Regions from separate parts of the Vibrio sp. JZG10 genome, predicted to be linked through region 3. Evidence: predicted binding sites of a transcription regulator. Region 3 holds the regulator's gene; each other region holds the start of a gene.
What was found. The regulator CRP, encoded in region 3, controls carbon source genes, mostly activating them, when cyclic AMP is high. The targets are predictions, from matches to a motif close to TGTGANNNNNNTCACA.
Positions count from the first base shown of each region.

Region 1: a site for CRP is predicted at 3,398-3,413, ahead of ectA (diaminobutyrate acetyltransferase). Genes of this name have one in related genera too.
Region 2: a site for CRP is predicted at 2,485-2,500, ahead of ACWYVB_RS07585 (glycogen/starch/alpha-glucan phosphorylase). Genes of this name have one in related genera too.

Region 1 is NZ_JBSUGE010000001.1:197,005-202,951, reverse strand. It holds gene ACWYVB_RS00940 (DUF294 nucleotidyltransferase-like domain-containing protein) at 1-603, shown strand, start outside; gene ACWYVB_RS00935 (3'-5' exonuclease) at 603-1,349, shown strand; gene ACWYVB_RS00930 (BCCT family transporter) at 1,541-3,202, shown strand; gene ectA (diaminobutyrate acetyltransferase) at 3,514-4,047, shown strand; gene ectB (diaminobutyrate--2-oxoglutarate transaminase) at 4,082-5,347, shown strand; gene ACWYVB_RS00915 (ectoine synthase) at 5,363-5,749, shown strand; gene ACWYVB_RS00910 (aspartate kinase) at 5,834-5,947, shown strand, end outside.
Region 2 is NZ_JBSUGE010000004.1:143,890-149,836, reverse strand. It holds gene ACWYVB_RS07585 (glycogen/starch/alpha-glucan phosphorylase) at 1-2,308, opposite strand, end outside; gene malT (HTH-type transcriptional regulator MalT) at 3,044-5,752, shown strand.
Region 3 is NZ_JBSUGE010000030.1:14,617-20,563, reverse strand. It holds gene astA (arginine N-succinyltransferase) at 1-132, shown strand, start outside; gene astD (succinylglutamate-semialdehyde dehydrogenase) at 161-1,618, shown strand; gene ACWYVB_RS22390 (DUF1338 domain-containing protein) at 1,868-2,659, shown strand; gene crp (cAMP-activated global transcriptional regulator CRP) at 2,805-3,437, opposite strand; gene ACWYVB_RS22380 (phosphoribulokinase) at 3,678-4,547, opposite strand; gene ACWYVB_RS22375 (YheU family protein) at 4,672-4,884, opposite strand; gene ACWYVB_RS22370 (hydrolase) at 4,918-5,925, opposite strand.

The DNA.
Region 1 (5,947 bases), on a different contig from region 3:
TGGGAAGAGTGCTTTGGCAACTGGATAGATAACCCAACTCCTGAAAGGTTGTTAAACAGTAATATCTTTTTTGATTTATTAGGTGTTCATGGGCGAGTGAAGTGGGCGGAACAATTAAGCAGCTTTATTGTTAGGCGCGCGAAAAGAAATAACCGCTTCCTTGCATGTATGGCTTACAACGCGATACGTCGTACACCGCCATTGGGCTTCTTCAAAGATTTTGTTATGGAAAAAGATGGTCGTCACCGCAATTCTATTAACTTGAAAAGAAGAGGAACTGCGCCATTGGCAGATTTGATTCGAGTACATTCATTGGCAATTGGTTCCCGTTCGCAAAACTCGTTTGACCGTTTAGACGATATCAATGATGCGGGCATTTTACCTAAAGGTCGAGGAATGGACTTGAGGGATGCAATGGAATTGATCTACATGGTTCGAATTCGTCATCAAGCACTCGATATCGAAAATGGAGATGAACCAGATAACAACATTGAGCCAGAGAACATGTCAGAGTTTGAGCGCCGAAACTTAAAAGCTGCTTTCCAAATCCTTAGTAATGCACAGAACTTCATCAAGTTCCGATACCAGAGAAGTAGCAAGTAATGTGGTTCTCAAAAAAGGCAGCAAAAGATCAGCCGTTGTTGGATACGTCTCGGACGCCAGAGTGGTCAACGTTATTCAAACAGCTCGAGAAAGAAGCAAGAGACGAGAGGCTCAAACGTTATTACTCGACACCGATGGTTAATGGGGAAACCCCAGTTGAGGAAGTGCCATTTGTCTCGGTAGATTTTGAAACGACAGGTTTGAATGCGGAAGAGGATGCAATTCTCACGATTGGACTTGTGCCGTTTACCATTGATCGTGTTCAATGTAGTGGCTCTGCGCATTGGGTTGTTAACCCTAATCGTGAGTTAAACGAAGAGTCAGTCGTGATTCATGGCATCACTGATTCTGAAGTCAAAAACGCACCCCAATTAACCCACATTTTAGGGGAAATATTGGATGCGCTGTCAGGCAAAGTTGTGCTTGTTCATTATAAAAATATCGAAAGGCAGTTTTTTAATAACGCGTTGCTAAATAGCATTGGGGAGGGGATACAGTTTCCCGTTGTCGATACGCTAGACATTGAACACGCGATACAGCGCCGTGAATGCAGTGGCCTATTCAATAAGTTAAAAGGTAAGAAGCCAGGCTCTGTCAGGCTGGGGCATGCTCGTGAAAGGTATCGCCTTCCTGCTTATCAACCTCATCATGCTTTGACCGATGCGCTGGCAACTGCTGAACTGTTTCAAGCACAGTTGCAATATCATTTTAATCGAAGCATGCCAATCTCTTCGATTTGGCAATAAGCGTTGTTTATGATGAAGACAATAAAATGCAATGAAAGGTAGGGGGCTTTGCGATTATGATGGCGGACTGAGTAACCGCTTATAAGAACTATGTTTTTTGAACATGTGCTTGGTAGTGATGGGAGGTTTCATCACTCAAACTCCGACGAAAGTAATTTAAATTTGGTCACGTATTTTTAAGGAGATTATCCGTGAGCACCGATAATAACGGTGGCATTCAACGCCCCGATGGAAAGGTAAACGCGATAGACACTGACTATCAAATTGGTCAGGATAACGTCGCGTTAAAAGTAGGCCCGTTTGGCCTTGATATTCATAACCGTGTTTTTGCAATTTCTGGTTTAGCAATCATCCTATTTGTTGTAGTAACACTATTATTTCGAGAACAGGTAGAGCCGTTTTTCGCAGATCTAAGAGCGGGTTTGTTACACCATTTGGATTGGTTCTTTCTCGCATCTGGTAATATTTTTGTCATTGTCTGTGTTGGGTTGATTTTTACACCGCTAGGTCGTGTACGAATCGGCGGTACAGAAGCGACGCCAGATTATTCCTATGCGGGTTGGCTGGCAATGCTCTTTGCAGCAGGTATGGGTATCGGTCTGGTGTTCTTTGGTGTATCAGAACCTATGTCTCATTTTAGTTCTGCTATTGGTGGCGTGAACGTTGAGAATGGTGTTCGTACTGACTGGGCCCCTTTAGGTGGTGCAGAAGGCGATGCAAGTGCTGCATCTGCACTAGGCATGGCGGCGACGATTTACCACTGGGCGCTTCATCCGTGGTCAATCTATGCGCTATTGGCCCTTGGTTTGGCGATTTTCTCGTTTAACAAAGGCTTACCACTTACCATGCGATCCATTTTTTACCCACTGTTTGGTGAGCGTGTATGGGGTTGGACTGGTCACATTATCGACATTCTTGCCGTTGTAGCGACAGTTTTTGGTCTGGCAACGTCCCTAGGTTACGGTGCGTCTCAAGCCGCAACGGGTTTGAACTTCCTATTTGATGTTCCAATGACGAATACTACGCAGGTACTATTGATTATTGGCATCACCGCACTCGCTTTAATCTCAGTTGTTGCGGGACTAGACAAAGGCGTGAAAATCTTATCTGAGATCAACATGGGTCTCGCTGCGCTTTTACTGCTTTTCGTTATTGTTGTCGGCCCGACGATCGCGATTTTAACGGGCTTCTTCGAAAATATAGTGTCATATGTGGCTAATATTCCTGCCCTATCAATGCCATTTGGACGAGAAGACGTAAACTATTCTCAAGGTTGGACAGCATTCTACTGGGCTTGGTGGATTTCTTGGTCACCATTTGTCGGTATGTTCATTGCGCGTGTATCTCGTGGTCGTTCAGTTCGTGAGTTCATTATTTGCGTTATCCTTATCCCTTCTTCTGTTTGTGTGTTATGGATGACCGCTTTTGGTGGTAACGCTATAAGCCAATACGTGAGCGATGGTTATGAAGCCGTGTTCAACGCGGAATTACCGTTAAAACTATTTGCCATGTTAGATGTGATGCCGCTAGCTGAAATTACATCTTTCGTCGGTATTATTTTGGTGGTGGTATTCTTCATTACCTCTTCAGACTCTGGTTCACTGGTTATTGATACTATTGCTGCGGGCGGTAAGGTCGATGCGCCAACGCCTCAACGCGTGTTCTGGTGTACGTTTGAAGGCTTAGTTGCGATTGCATTGATGCTTGGTGGTGGCCTAGCGGCAGCTCAAGCAATGGCCGTGACCACAGGCCTACCATTTACGATTGTTCTGCTTGTTGCAACGGTTTCCCTAGTAAAAGGCCTGATGGATGAACCTCGTCCAAAAGCGGTTTCTAAGAAGAAATCGAAATAACCAACATCAGCAGTTAAATATTTGAATAAAGCGGCATGCGAAAGCATGCCGCTTTTTTTATTTTTGAATTTTTGCTGAGAAATGAAGACCATGGAGGACAGTTTTTTCTGTTCGTTTTTTATACTTATTCTTTAAGTGATTTTTTAATAAATTAGACCTCGAACTATTTTAAGATTTGGTTAAATGGCATATTATTGTGATCTCTATCACAAAAATATCGATAAAAAGGCGGATTATTTGATTTTTAGTCGCGAGGAATGCCCATAATAAAAAGGAAATTTAATTAGACCTCAAAGGATATGTATTTCCACATGATCACATCAGCACCTTGGGTTCTTTATCCAGAGATTGGAGAAGACTCAAGTAAAAAATGGATTTTTCGTGAGCCTAAAATCTCTGATGGTGACGACATTTACAGCTTAATTGCAGACTGTCCTCCATTGGACATGAACTCATCTTATTGCAATTTCCTACAGTCTACGCATTTCAGCAAAACCAGTATTTTGGTTGAGCAAAAAGGCGAAATCGCAGGTTTCATTTCCGGTTATCAGAAACCAGACGAGCAAGACGTTTTATTTGTCTGGCAAGTTGCAGTCTCACCTCGCTTTAGAGGTCACGGTTTAGCATTCCGCATGTTGAAAGAACTTCTCACCCGAGAGGAATTGGGCGGTGTTAAATCGGTAGAAACTACCATCACGGAAGATAATAAAGCCTCTTGGGCATTGTTCAAAAAGTTAGATGCGATGAACGGCAACTCTGGCCAAGTAAGCACATTTTTGGACGAAGAAGCCCACTTTAAAGGCAAACACGATACAGAATATTTGTATCGCATTCCTCTCAAATAATCCTCAAACAATAGGAATTAAAAACGGTCTCATCATGGATATTTTCAAAAAGCAGGAATCCAACGTACGCTCATATTCAAACAATTTCCCAGTCGTTTTTCGTAAAGCGAAAGGCTGCTGGCTGGAAACAGAACAAGGTGAACGATACTTAGACTTCCTTGCTGGAGCGGGATCTCTAAATTACGGCCATAACAACCCAGTACTTAAGCAAGCACTGCTTGAGTACATTGAGATGGACGGTATTACTCACGGTTTGGATATGCACTCAGAAGCGAAAGCATCGTTTCTTGAAGCGTTGGATACTTACATCCTTAAACCAAGAAACTTGGACTACAAAGTTCAGTTTACTGGCCCAACCGGTACTAACGCCGTTGAGGCAGCACTTAAGTTAGCGAAAAAAGTAAAAGGTCGCGACAGCGTTGTTGCATTTACCAACGGTTTCCACGGTTGTACAGCTGGCGCACTGGCTGCAACGGGTAACCAGCATCACAGACAAGGTAACGGTTCTAGCTTAAGTAACGTCACTCGTATTCCATTTGAAGGTTACGCTGGCGTTGATGGTCTAGCATTGTTCGAAACCATGCTAAACGACAACTCTGCAGGTATGGATAAACCAGCCGCTGTACTTCTTGAAACTGTGCAGGGCGAGGGTGGTTTAAATGCTGCTTCAAACGAGTGGTTACAACGTTTGAGCAAAATCTGTAAAGCCAATGACATTCTTGTGATTGTCGATGACATTCAAGCTGGTTGTGGACGCACAGGTACTTTCTTTAGCTTTGAGCCGTCAGGTATTCAACCAGATATCGTGACGCTATCGAAATCGATCGGTGGTTACGGTTTGCCAATGGCCGTCGTTCTACTTAAACCAGAGCTAGACCAGTGGAAGCCAGGTGAGCATAACGGCACGTTCCGTGGCAACAACCATGCATTTATTACCGCGGCGAAAGCATTAGAAATTTATTGGGCAAATGATGATTTTGAAACACACATCAAGCAGTGTTCAGACAAAGTAAGTGCTGTTATTGATCGCTGCGTTCGTCGCTTCCCACAAATGTTTGTACAGAAAAAAGGTCGCGGCATGATGGTTGGTATTGAGTGTATCAACGGTGATATGGCATCTGAAATCGCGAAAAACTGTTTCGAAAACGGAATGGTAATTGAGACAGCTGGCCCTGACGACGAAGTCGTTAAGTTCTTCTGCCCACTTACGATTAGCGAGTCAGAACTAGACCAAGGACTAAGCATCTTTGAAAGTGCAGTGGAAACCATCGCTGCGAAACATTTCAAACAAGCATCTTAATAAGGATTATTAATTATGATCGTCAGAACACTCGATGAGTGTCGCAACAGTGAGCGACGTGTGGTTTCAGATAACTGGGAAAGTGTCCGTATGTTGTTGAAAGATGACAACATGGGTTTTTCTTTCCACATTACTACGATTTATGAAGGTACTGAAACACACATTCACTATCAAAATCACCTAGAATCGGTTTTTTGTATGAGCGGTGAAGGTGAAATTGAAGTCGTTGGTGGAGAAACTTATCCGATTAAACCGGGTACGTTATACATCCTTGATAAACACGATGAGCACTACTTGAGAGCTTATAAGAATAAAGAAATGGTAATGGCGTGTGTATTCAACCCACCAATTACCGGCGCTGAAGTGCACGATGAAAACGGTGTTTATCCTCTCGTTGACTAAAAGATAGAGGTGGGGTGCTTGTCACCCCACGATCAACTATCTCTTCTTTTTTCTTTTAAAGTTACCAATCAAAAAAGGCTTATCATGACATTTACCGTAGAAAAAATCGGCGGTACATCAATGACAGCATTTGATGCTGTTCTCGACAACATTATTCTTCGTCCTAAATCGCCATACAATCGTATCTTTGTCGTCTCT
Region 2 (5,947 bases), on a different contig from region 3:
CGTGCGCTTTCACGTAAGATGCGAAGTCCGCAAGACATAAGTACGGGTCACCGCCGTCTAGTAGGCTGTCGTACGTTGCACGCAGTAAGCCTGGTTGACCTGGAGTGAATTCTTCACCCAGTAGTAGGTCCATAGACGCTTTGAGTAGGTGATCCGCATTGTAGTAATCAAATGGGTTGTAACCTTGAGCTTTCAGCGCTTTCACACCTTCAACGTCTAGACCGAAGATGTAGATGTTCTCATCGCCTACTTCTTCACGAATCTCAACGTTAGCACCATCCATCGTACCGATCGTTAGGGCACCGTTAAGCGCCATCTTCATGTTACCAGTACCTGATGCTTCTTTACCCGCAAGTGAAATTTGTTGTGATACGTCCGCCGCAGGAATAATAATTTCAGCCATGCTCACACGGTAATCAGGAATGAAGACCACTTTCAGCTTGTTGCCGATGCGAGGGTCGTTGTTCACTTTCTCAGCAATCTTGTTAATAGCGAAAATGATTTCTTTCGCTAGGTGGTAACCCGGTGCCGCTTTCGCTGCGAAGAACACAACGCGAGGCACACATTCGAAGCCTGGTTCGTTAATAATGCGATGGTACAGAGACAGTACGTGTAGAAGGTCTAAGTGCTGACGCTTGTACTCGTGCAGACGCTTGATTTGAACATCGAAGATCGCATTAGTATCGAGTTCGATACCCATGTTCTCTTTCACCCAGTTAGCTAGGCGTTCTTTGTTCTCTTTCTTCACTGCCATGAATTCTTTCTGGAATTTCTCGTCAGTGGCGTACTTAGCGATGCCTTCTAGTTGCTCTAGTTTCGCTGGCCATTCTGGACCGACTTTCTCTGTGATTAGCTTAGAAAGACCTGGGTTACAGAACTTCAACCAACGACGTGGCGTAATACCGTTCGTTACGTTGTGTAGACGTGTTGGGTACATTTCGTGGAACTCTGGGAATAGGTCTTTCTTAACCAATTCAGAGTGAAGTGCCGCTACACCGTTTACTGCGTAAGAGCCAATTACACATAGGTTTGCCATGCGAACCATGCGGTGGAAACCTTCTTCGATGATAGAAAGCTTCTGTTGTTTCGCGATATCACCCGGCCACATTGCACGTACGTCTTGTAGGAAGCGGTGGTTGATCTCGTAAATGATCTCCATGTGACGTGGTAGTAGGTGCTGAATTAGCGACTCTGGCCATGTCTCTAGTGCTTCTGGAAGTAGCGTGTGGTTTGTGTACGCGAATGTTTGAGAGCTGATTTCCCAAGCCGCTTCCCAAGTTAGACCTTTTTCGTCCATCAGGATGCGCATTAGCTCAGGAATCGCAATCGTTGGGTGCGTATCGTTAAGCTGGATAGTCTCTTGCTTCGGTAGATCCGCTAGCGAGTAGCCAGCTGCTTCGTGGCGACGTAGGATGTCACGTACAGACGCAGCTGAGTGGAAGTACTGTTGCATTAGACGCAGTGTTTTACCTTTCTCGTGGTTGTCGTTCGGGTAAAGCACTTTAGTGATGTTGCCCGCGTCGATCAGTGCGTGCTGCGCTTCGAAGTAGTCACCGTTGTTAAAACTTGCTAGCGAGAATGGTGCAATTGCCTGACATTCCCAAAGACGTAGCGGGTAAACCGTGTCTGATTCGTAACCCACGATTGGTAGATCCCAAGGCATTGCTCTTACAGACATGCCAGGAACCCATTTGCGAACTTCTTTACCGTTCTCGTTAACCACTTCAACGTGACCGTAGAAACCGATCTCTTGTGCAAGTTCTGGACGAGCAATTTCCCAAGGGTAGCCTTCTACACCACGCCATGCGTCAGGTGCTTCTTGCTGGCGACCATCTTTAAAAGACTGTTTGAACAAACCGTATTCGTAGTGCAAGCCGTAACCGACGGTTGGGAATTCTTGTGCCGCACATGAATCCATGAAACATGCCGCTAGACGACCAAGACCACCGTTACCCAATGATGGGTCACGTTCTTCTTCTAGCAGGTCAGTTAGGTTGTAACCCAGTTCAGCCATTGCTTCTGTTACTTGTTCGTACAGACCCATGCTGATTAGGTTGTTACCCGTCAAACGACCGATAAGGAACTCTAGAGAAAGGTAGTTAACGCTCTTCGCACTTTTAATGCGTGGATCTTCTTCAGTAGCAAGCAAATCTAAAGTAGTGAACTCAGCCAGTGCATGACCCATTGCTAGGTACCAAGCGCGGCTGTCTGCGTTTTCAATCGTGTGAGCGTAAGTTACAGATAGGTGTTTCTTTACGCTTTCTTGGAACGACTTCTTGTCAAATTGTTTTTGTTGAGTAGGTTTCATTACGAAATTCTCATGTCTTTTGGTAATTCATCTGCCATACATCGTGCATTTACCTCTGTGAATAAACATCCTCCTAATTCTCCTCCTTTGAAGGAGGAGGGCTGAGGGCGTAGAGGGGGTACTATTGCTAGGTTAGTGATCCAAATCTCAACAAAGTGAACTTTGCTCCAGTTCTTAGTGATTTTGATCACAATGGAATATGAGAAAGGTTAAAACCCGTTTATGACGCTTTTTATAGCCCGCTCATCTGATGATGTGAAAATTGCAATATTGGTCACATTAACTTGGTTAACATGGAAAGATTTTTCATAATCGATGTGCAACGAGATCTTAATACACTCGACACAAAAGATATTTAAGTGACGAGAATCACAAATAAAGGGCGTAGTTGATGGTAAATCCATCAACCCTTGAGAATTAGGAAGTGGATCAAAGTAACGGACATTTCTGATGTCGTAACATCCCACACGGCTCACAGGATTGTACGCTTTTTATACAAACTAGAATTAGGTGGTGTGAGTTATTTCTAGTTTTCGCTAGCTTTTATATCTAAGTGACCGTATGGAATGGTTTTTCAGACGGATGCAAGCCCCAACAAGAGGCGACATCAACCGGCATTCAAGCAGTTTTTGATGCTGATGGCATCATTCAGTAAGACGAAGCTTTCGAGGGGGCCTTACTGAAATGATCACGTCGCAATCACTTGGGTATACATAAATAAGGACATAATTACTAATGTGGATTCCATCTAAGCTTACTCGACCAGGACGCCTGCACAATGCCATCGTGCGCCCACGAGTGTTGGACTTACTACAGCAAGCGTCTTACTACAAATTGGTTTTATTCCGCTCCCCAGCAGGTTACGGAAAAACCACCATGGCAGCGCAGTGGCTATCCGATAAACCAAACGTCGGTTGGTACAGCATTGATGACAGCGATAACGACGGCTTTCGCTTTGTAAATTACCTGCTTCAAGCATTAAACAAAGCCACCAACTTCAGTTGCTCTAACGCACAAAAACTGGCGGAAAAACGCCAGATCTCTTCTCTACGTTCTTTATTCAGCGAAGTATTCGCGGAAATGGCTGATTTTCATCAAGAGTGCTACGTGGTGCTTGATGACTATCACTTGATCACCAACGATGAAATTCATGAATCCATGCGTTTCTTCTTAAAACACATGCCAGACAACCTCACCGTTGTGGTAACAAGTCGTGCAGCGCCGCCTCTGGGTACTGCAAACTTACGTGTTCGTGATTTAATGATCGAAATCGGTAACGAGATGTTGGCGTTCGATACCGAAGAAACAACTCGCTTCTTTAATCAACGTATTGCCGATGGCATCGACGAAGACATGGCAAACAGCCTCAGAACCTATGTGGAAGGTTGGCCATCGGCGATGCAGTTGATCGCGTTGCAAGCGCAACATCAAAACCGTACATTGGCACAAACCGTAGAGTCGGTATCTCAGTTCAATCACGCGCATTTGTGGGATTATCTGGTCGAAGAAGTATTTGACCTACTCGATCACGAAACTCGTCATTTCTTGATGCAAGTTTCCGTGCTTGACCACTTCAATGATGAGTTGGTGTTTGCCCTCACCCAACGCGAAGATGCACTTGGTTTGATCGAATCATTAAACCGCTACGGCTTATTCATCTACCCACTCGAAGGGGAGCAAAACTGGTTCCGATTCCATAACTTATTTGGCGAGTTTTTGTCTCATGAGCGCCAAGCGCGTATTCCTCAGCAAGAAAAAGATCTCCACCGCAATGCAGCTGTTGCCTGGTTACAACAAAAAGCACCGCACCAAGCGATTCACCATGCACAAAAATCGAACGATAAAGACTTGGTGGTAGAAATTCTAAACGAATTCGGCTGGAAGATATTTAACCAAGGCGAGCTCAGCACACTGGAAAACTCAATTAATAAGTTGGATGCTGAGCTTCTGTTCAGCCACCCAAAACTTACGATGCTCCGAGCTTGGTTGGCTCAAAGTCAGCACCGTTATAACCAAGTAGGCCACCTGCTTGAAGAAGCGGAAGATGAGCATAAAAAGCGTAACATTGAGTTAGATATTCATTATCAAGGTCAAGCAAACGCGCTGCTTGCTCAAGTGGCTATCAACAGCAACCAGCCAGAGAAAGCACTCGAATTAGCGGAGCTAGCACTTAGCCAACTTGATAACACGATTTACCGTAGCCGCATTGTGGCAACTTCGGTTGTTGGCGAAGTTAACCACGTGCTAGGTAAACTCGACCGCGCGTTACCGATGATGCAACAAACCGAGAAACTGGCTCGTCAGTACCAAGTTTACCACCAAGCGTTATGGGCGATTTTACAACAAAGCGAGATTTTGATTGCGCAAGGTTACGTACAAGCCGCCTTTGAGCTGCAAGATTCCGCATTCCGTTTGATTGAAGATCAGCAACTTCAACATGTTCCTCTGCACGAGTTTTTGCTGCGTATTCGTGCGCAAGTGCTTTGGTGCTGGAACCGACTTGATGAAGCAGAAGAATGTGCCTACCGAGGTCTACAAATTCTCGAAAACCATTCGCCAAGTAAGCACTTACACAGCTACTCGATGCTGGCGCGTATTGCGGTTGGCCGTGGCGAGCTAGACAAAGCCGGTAAATTCATTGAGCACATTCAACACTTGATGAAGCAGTCGACTTACCACGTAGATTGGACAGCAAACGCCTCACTATCGTTGATCCTGTTTTGGCAAGCGCGCGGGAATACCGATGCAATGCAAGAATGGCTCAACACTGCAGTTCGTCCTGAATCGGCATGCAACCACTTTTCACAATTGCAATGGCGCAACATTGCACGAGCGCACATCAACTTAGGTCAATATACCGAAGCGCGCGCAGCATTGGATTTCCTCCAAAGTGAAGCTCGTCGAACCAACCTGATCACAGATACTAATCGCAACTTAGTGGTCGAAGCGGTGTTTGCTGCTCGTCAAAAAGACGAAGAGCAAGCAAAAGCTTTGCTAAAAGAAGCGTTAGTGATGACAAACCAGACGGGGATGGTAGGTAATTTCCTCATTGATGGCGCCACCATTGGCGGGCTACTGGAGAAGTTAAGCCTACGCCATGAGCTAGGCGATCTAGAACGTCACCGCGCTCAACAATTGATGAAGGATATTTCGTCCAATCAGCGCAGCCGCTCTATTCACTTTGATGAAGACTTCATTGAGAAGCTGGTAAACCACCCTAACGTACCGGAACTGGTTCGCACAAGCCCACTGACTCAACGTGAGTGGCAGGTGCTTGGTTTGATTTATTCTGGTTTCAGTAATGAGCAAATCGCGCAAGAGCTTGATGTGGCAGGCACCACGATTAAAACCCACATTCGCAACTTGTACCAAAAGCTCAATATCGCCAATCGTAAAGAGGCCATTGTGACAGCTGAAAATTTACTCCAGTTGATGGGGTACTGATCAGCTCAAGAAAACAGATTAAAACCTAAAGTGAAATACAAGGGGTTGGCGTGATGCGTCAGCCCTTTTTTATGAGTCTAGAACGAGGGAAGTGCAATTTGCAAAGCACGTAAGTAACGTTGTTCATATAAAAAAATAGCCAACCGCAATAATCGCGATTGGCTTATATTTAGTGTGAACAAATTGTATTCACTA
Region 3 (5,947 bases):
TTCGAAAACTTCCGCGCAGCAGTCACCAAAGCGGCGTATGACGCTGAAACACAAAGCGTCATGATCGCACCAGACGTTGCGGATGCACTTTTGGTTGAGGAAGGGGATTTTGTTCGCCTTCTTCCGCAGTAACAGACGACAGAATTTAAGGATAGAAACAATGACACATTGGATTGCAGGTGAATGGGTACAAGGTCAGGGTGAAGCATTTACGTCTCTGTCACCTTACAACCAAGAAGTGATCTGGCAAGGCAACGGTGCAACGGCAGAGCAGGTGAATCAAGCGGTATCTGCAGCGCGTGAAGCGTTTATTGACTGGAAAAAACGCCCATTTGCAGAGCGTGAAGCGATCGTGTTGGCTTTTGCTGAGAAAGTAAAAGAGAACAGCGAAAAAATCGCCGAAGTCATTGCCAAAGAAACTGGTAAGCCAATTTGGGAAACGCGCACTGAAGCAGCGGCAATGGCAGGTAAAATTGCAATCTCTATTCGTGCTTACCATGACCGCACCGGTGAAGCGAGCCGTGAAGCGGCGGGCAATCAAATTGTGTTGCGTCATCGCCCACTGGGCGTGATGGCGGTATTTGGGCCATATAACTTCCCTGGTCACCTACCAAATGGTCACATTGTGCCTGCGTTACTAGCGGGTAACACCGTTGTGTTCAAGCCATCCGAGCAAACGCCTTGGACTGGCGAGCTAGCTATGAAACTTTGGGAAGAAGCAGGTCTGCCGAAAGGCGTGATCAACCTTGTCCAAGGTGCGAAAGAAACCGGTATTGCGCTTGCTGATGCGAAAGGCATTGATGGCGTACTGTTCACGGGCAGCGCGAACACGGGGCATGTATTGCACCGTCAATTTGCGGGTCAACCAGACAAGATGTTAGCACTAGAAATGGGTGGTAATAACCCGATGGTGATCTCTGATAAATATGGTGATTTGGATGCCACGGTGTACACCATCATCCAGTCAGCGTTTATCAGTGCTGGTCAACGTTGTACGTGTGCTCGTCGTTTGTACGTGCCATTGGGTGAGAAAGGTGATGCGCTCATCACGAAACTGGTTGAAGCGACGAAGAATATTCGCGTAGACCAACCATTTGCAGAGCCTGCGCCATTTATGGGGCCGCAAATCTCCGTTGCCGCAGCCAAGTTCATTCTCGATGCACAAGCGAACCTTCAATCACTTGGTGGTGAAAGCTTGATTGAAGCTAAAGCAGGAGAGGCGGCGTTTGTTTCTCCGGGCATTATTGATGTAACGGACATTGCTGAGCTACCAGATGAAGAGTACTTCGGTCCACTTCTGCAAGTGGTGCGTTACGAAGGGCTAGAAAAAGCCGTAGAACTGGCGAACGACACGCGCTTTGGTCTCTCTGCTGGTTTAGTTTCAACTGACGACCAAGAATGGGAATACTTCGTTGACCATATTCGTGCAGGGATCGTGAACCGTAACCGCCAGCTCACAGGTGCAAGTGGTGATGCGCCATTTGGTGGCCCTGGTGCGTCAGGTAACCTACGTCCAAGCGCTTATTACGCAGCAGACTACTGTGCGTACCCGATGGCATCAATGGAAGGTCAAGAGACTATCTTGCCTGCAACATTAAGCCCAGGTGTGGCGCTATAAGTTTTAATAACAGAGTCGCAACCATGTATTGCGGCTCACCTTGCCGGCGAATCATTTAGGTATGGGTTGTAGTGATCGTTGGCAGAACACGGAAAGTGAGCAAAGACTCGGAAAAGCGTGTTGACTGACTGGCATTTACCGTCACAGGTTGATGGCTGCTCGTTCATTATTCTGGACAACTTTTCGTTGTGAACGAGCAGTCAACTTCCGCTTACCTTTTAACTCTACATCTCGTAACAAGGAGTCGTTATGACGCCCGATGTGTTATTTGAATCGCTATGGCAAGATTACATTCAACGTCTTTGCCCTTCTGCTGCGAAAGTACATCAGCTGCTTCAAGAAGATGAGCCTCTGATTAATGATCATATAGCTTTACGTACCTTCAATATTGCGCCTCTTGGTATCGAAACCTTAGCTAAACCATTTGTAGCCATTGGCTACCAGGCATGTGGTGACTACGTTTTCGAAAGTAAAAAGTTGGTTGCTAAACACTATGAGCACCCTGATCCGAAGCAACCTAAAGTCTTTATTAGTGAGCTAAAAGTTGAGGAGTGTTCACCTGAGCTGCAAGAGATTGTGAAAAAGCTGGTGGCACAAGTCGATGCAGGCAAGCTGAACGATAGCGCATTCTTACATGGTGGACGCTTGTGGGATTTAAGCTTTGCTGACTACCAAACGTTGGCTAAAGAAAGTGAGTATGCATCATGGTTGGCTGCGCATGGTTACGGCGCAAACCACTTCACGGTGAGCGTTAACCAGCTCAATGAATACGAAGAAGTGAAGCAAGTAAACGATCACTTACGTACGGCCGGATTTACCATTAATGAAAACGGCGGGGAAGTGAAGGGCACTCCTGAGGTGCTGCTAGAACAATCATCGACCATGGCGGATAAAGTGGCGGTTCGCTTTAGCGAAGGCACTGAAATTATCCCTGGTGGCTTTTACGAGTTTGCTAAGCGCTACCCGATGGAAAACGGTGAGCTGTACCCAGGTTTTGTGGCGGCTTCAGCGGACAAAATCTTTGAAAGTACGAATGGTTAACTTTTAGGGTTAACCTTTCGGCTAATCAACTTGCTCATTAGTCTTTTGTTGCTCTGAGCTCAATGTGGTTACAAGACAAATAAAAAGCCACCAATGTCGCCATTGGTGGCTTTTATAATTTTGTTCGCGTCACTCTGGTTTGAGATTAACGAGTACCGTAAACCACGATAGTTTTACCGTGCGCAGAGATTAAGTTCTGCTCTTCTAACATTTTCAAGATACGACCTACTGTCTCACGAGAACAGCCAACGATTTGACCGATTTCTTGACGAGTGATCTTGATTTGCATGCCGTCTGGGTGAGTCATTGCGTCTGGTTGTTTTGCAAGGTTCAGAAGCGTCTGAGCGATACGACCAGTTACGTCTAGGAACGCCAGGTCACCCACTTTTTGGCTAGTTACTTGAAGACGACGAGCCATCTGCGCAGAAAGGCGCATTAGGATGTCTGGGTTTACTTGGATAAGCTGACGGAATTTCTTGAAAGAAATTTCAGCAACTTCACAAGGAGATTTAGCACGAACCCAAGCTGTGCGCTCTTGGTCTTCCTCGAATAGACCAAGTTCACCAATAAAGTCTCCTTGGTTTAGGTAAGAAAGGATCATCTCCTTACCTTCTTCGTCTTTGATAAGAACCGCAACAGAACCTTTAACGATGTAGTACAAAGTTTCTGCCTTTTCGCCCGCGTGAATTAGCGTGCTCTTTGAAGGGTACTTATGAATATGACAGTGTGAAAGAAACCACTCTAATGTTGGGTCGGTTTGAGGTTTACCTAGAACCATAATATCTCACTTCCTCTGCAGGGTACGCTTGCGCTATCCATATTTTAGCTAAGCCTGAATTAGGCCTACTAGAATAAGAGCACTTTTTATATGCTGCAAGCTCTCTTGTGTTTCGGTAAGAAATAGTATCCTTTTTCGAAAACGATTTCTTGATTTTAATCGTGCCATGATTGAGATTTTGTAAGCAAAACTGTGCACATGATCACGGTATGAAAAGTAAACATCTTCGCAGGCAGGTTTTTAGCCAATTTTCCCTGTTTCGATGAGCTGTTGTAGGATAGGCCGAACTATGAGCTCCATTGCAAAGCTCATCTTACCGCCTGGTACGACAATCGTGTTGTGGCGTGACATGAATGAGCCATCAATCATAGCCAGGAGATATGGGAAGTCGACTTTCTTTATCCCACGCAAGCGAATAACGACAAAGCTCTCATCCAGGCTTGGGATACCTTTCGCGTTAAGTGGGTTAGAGGTATCGACCGTTGGGACGCGCTGAAAGTTAATATGAGTGCGAGAAAATTGTGGTGTGATGTAGTTAAGATAATCGTCCATCGAGCGCACGATAGAATCCATTACTGCTTCTCGTGAATGACCGCGGTCACGAGTATCACGCACAAACTTTTGGATCCACTCTAAGTTTACGATTGGTACCATACCAATCAAGAAATCCACATGTTGCGCGACATTAACATCGCCATCCACAACACCGCCGTGCAAGCCTTCATAGAAGAGAACGTCACTGTTCTCCGGTAAGTCCTGCCATGGTGTGAAGGTACCAGGCATTTGATTATAAGGTACGGCCTCGTCAAAGGTGTGTAGGTAGCGACGTACGCTGCCTGCGCCATCGTGACCATATTTACGGAAAAACTCTTCCAATCCTGGAAAGTCATTAGCTTGAGGGCCAAAGTAGCTAATGTGTCGACCTTGCTCGCGCGCTTTACGGATTTCTATATCCATTTCAGGGCGAGTAAAGCGATGGAAGCTGTCGCCTTCAACCCATGCGGGTTTAACGTTCATCATATTGAACATCTTACGGAAGGCTTCAGATGTAGTGGTCGTGCCGGCACCAGATGAACCAGTAACCGCAATAATTGGGTGTTTAGCTGACATGACAAACCTTGTCGAAAATTACTTACCTGTAATGTGCAGTAGGCTGCTACTGCACGGTCGATAACCCACTATAGCACGTAACAATGCCTTGTCATTGAGTGGGGTACGGTAAAATGTGAAGGTTCTAAAATTTTGTTTTTACCTGAATATCGACGGTTTCGTGCAGTTCAGAGAACACGATAACCGCTTCGCCTTTTTCTAATTGAGTTTTTACTTGATCCACTTTGTCTTGCAAAGAAACCTCGACGGTTCCGTAATCCGTGCCTTCACGTAAGACGAATTCACGAATTAAGTTTTCCAATGTTTCTGGCGCAATGTCTTGCCATGGAATGATCATAAATACCTCGAACTTTTATGATGAGCGGCTAGTTTACTGCTTTCGCTGCTTGGATACAGCAGAAAGGTAATCTGCGGCAATACTTTCGTAATACGCTGGCAGCGCTTCTTCCAACCAAAATTTCGGCTTGAGCGCTGAACCTGTAAGGAAACCAACATGCCCACCGTGCTCAAAGAGACGGTAATCAATATTATCTGGCAGAACAAATTTCGGGATCACATCGTCGGTCATGAATGGATCGTCTTTGGCGTGAATGATCAGTGTCGGTAGCGTGATCTGTTGTAATTTACTTAAGCCAGAACATTGATCGTAATAATCTTGTGCGTCTTTAAAACCGTGCAGTGGTGCCGTGATCAAATCATCGAATTCATACAATCGTGTGACACGTTTTATTGAGTTGTAGGACAAAGCGAGCTCGCCATGCAACAAGTGATGTTTTTGCAATGCGTTGCGTTTGAGCGAAGAGAGTAGGTAACGGCGATATACTTTCGAAAAGCCTTGTTCAATACGGTTCGCACACGCTGCTAGGTCCAAAGGCGCTGAGATAATGGTCGCCGCGTTCAAAATGGGGTGGTCTTTGTATTGGGCTAAATAATTCGCCAACATGTTACCGCCAAGAGAAATACCAACCGCAACTTTGGGGTTATCAGGAAAGCGTTGCTCAAGGTGCTCTAAGAAGTGGCGAGCGTCAGTCACTTCACCAGAATGATAGGCGCGAGCTTTCTTGTTTGGCTTACCGCTACAACCGCGGAAATGCATCATCACCGACAGCCATCCGGATTGAGCAAATGCATTCATTAGGCCATTGGCGTAAGGGCTATAGAAGCAGCCTTCTAGTCCATGAAATAAAACAAAAATCGGCTTTTTTTGCGCAGGTTCTTGGGTTGGGTCCTCGCTCCATGCGAGATCGAGAAAATCGCCATCGGATGTATCGAGGGTTTGCCAAATCGGCGTAAACAACGCTTTTTTGCGAATAAAGCGCGGTAAAAGCGTTTGAAGATGCGGGTTTTTGATCCCGGCGGCTGCGAAAAATTGTGTCATACCTAACTGCTCTTATGCGGTT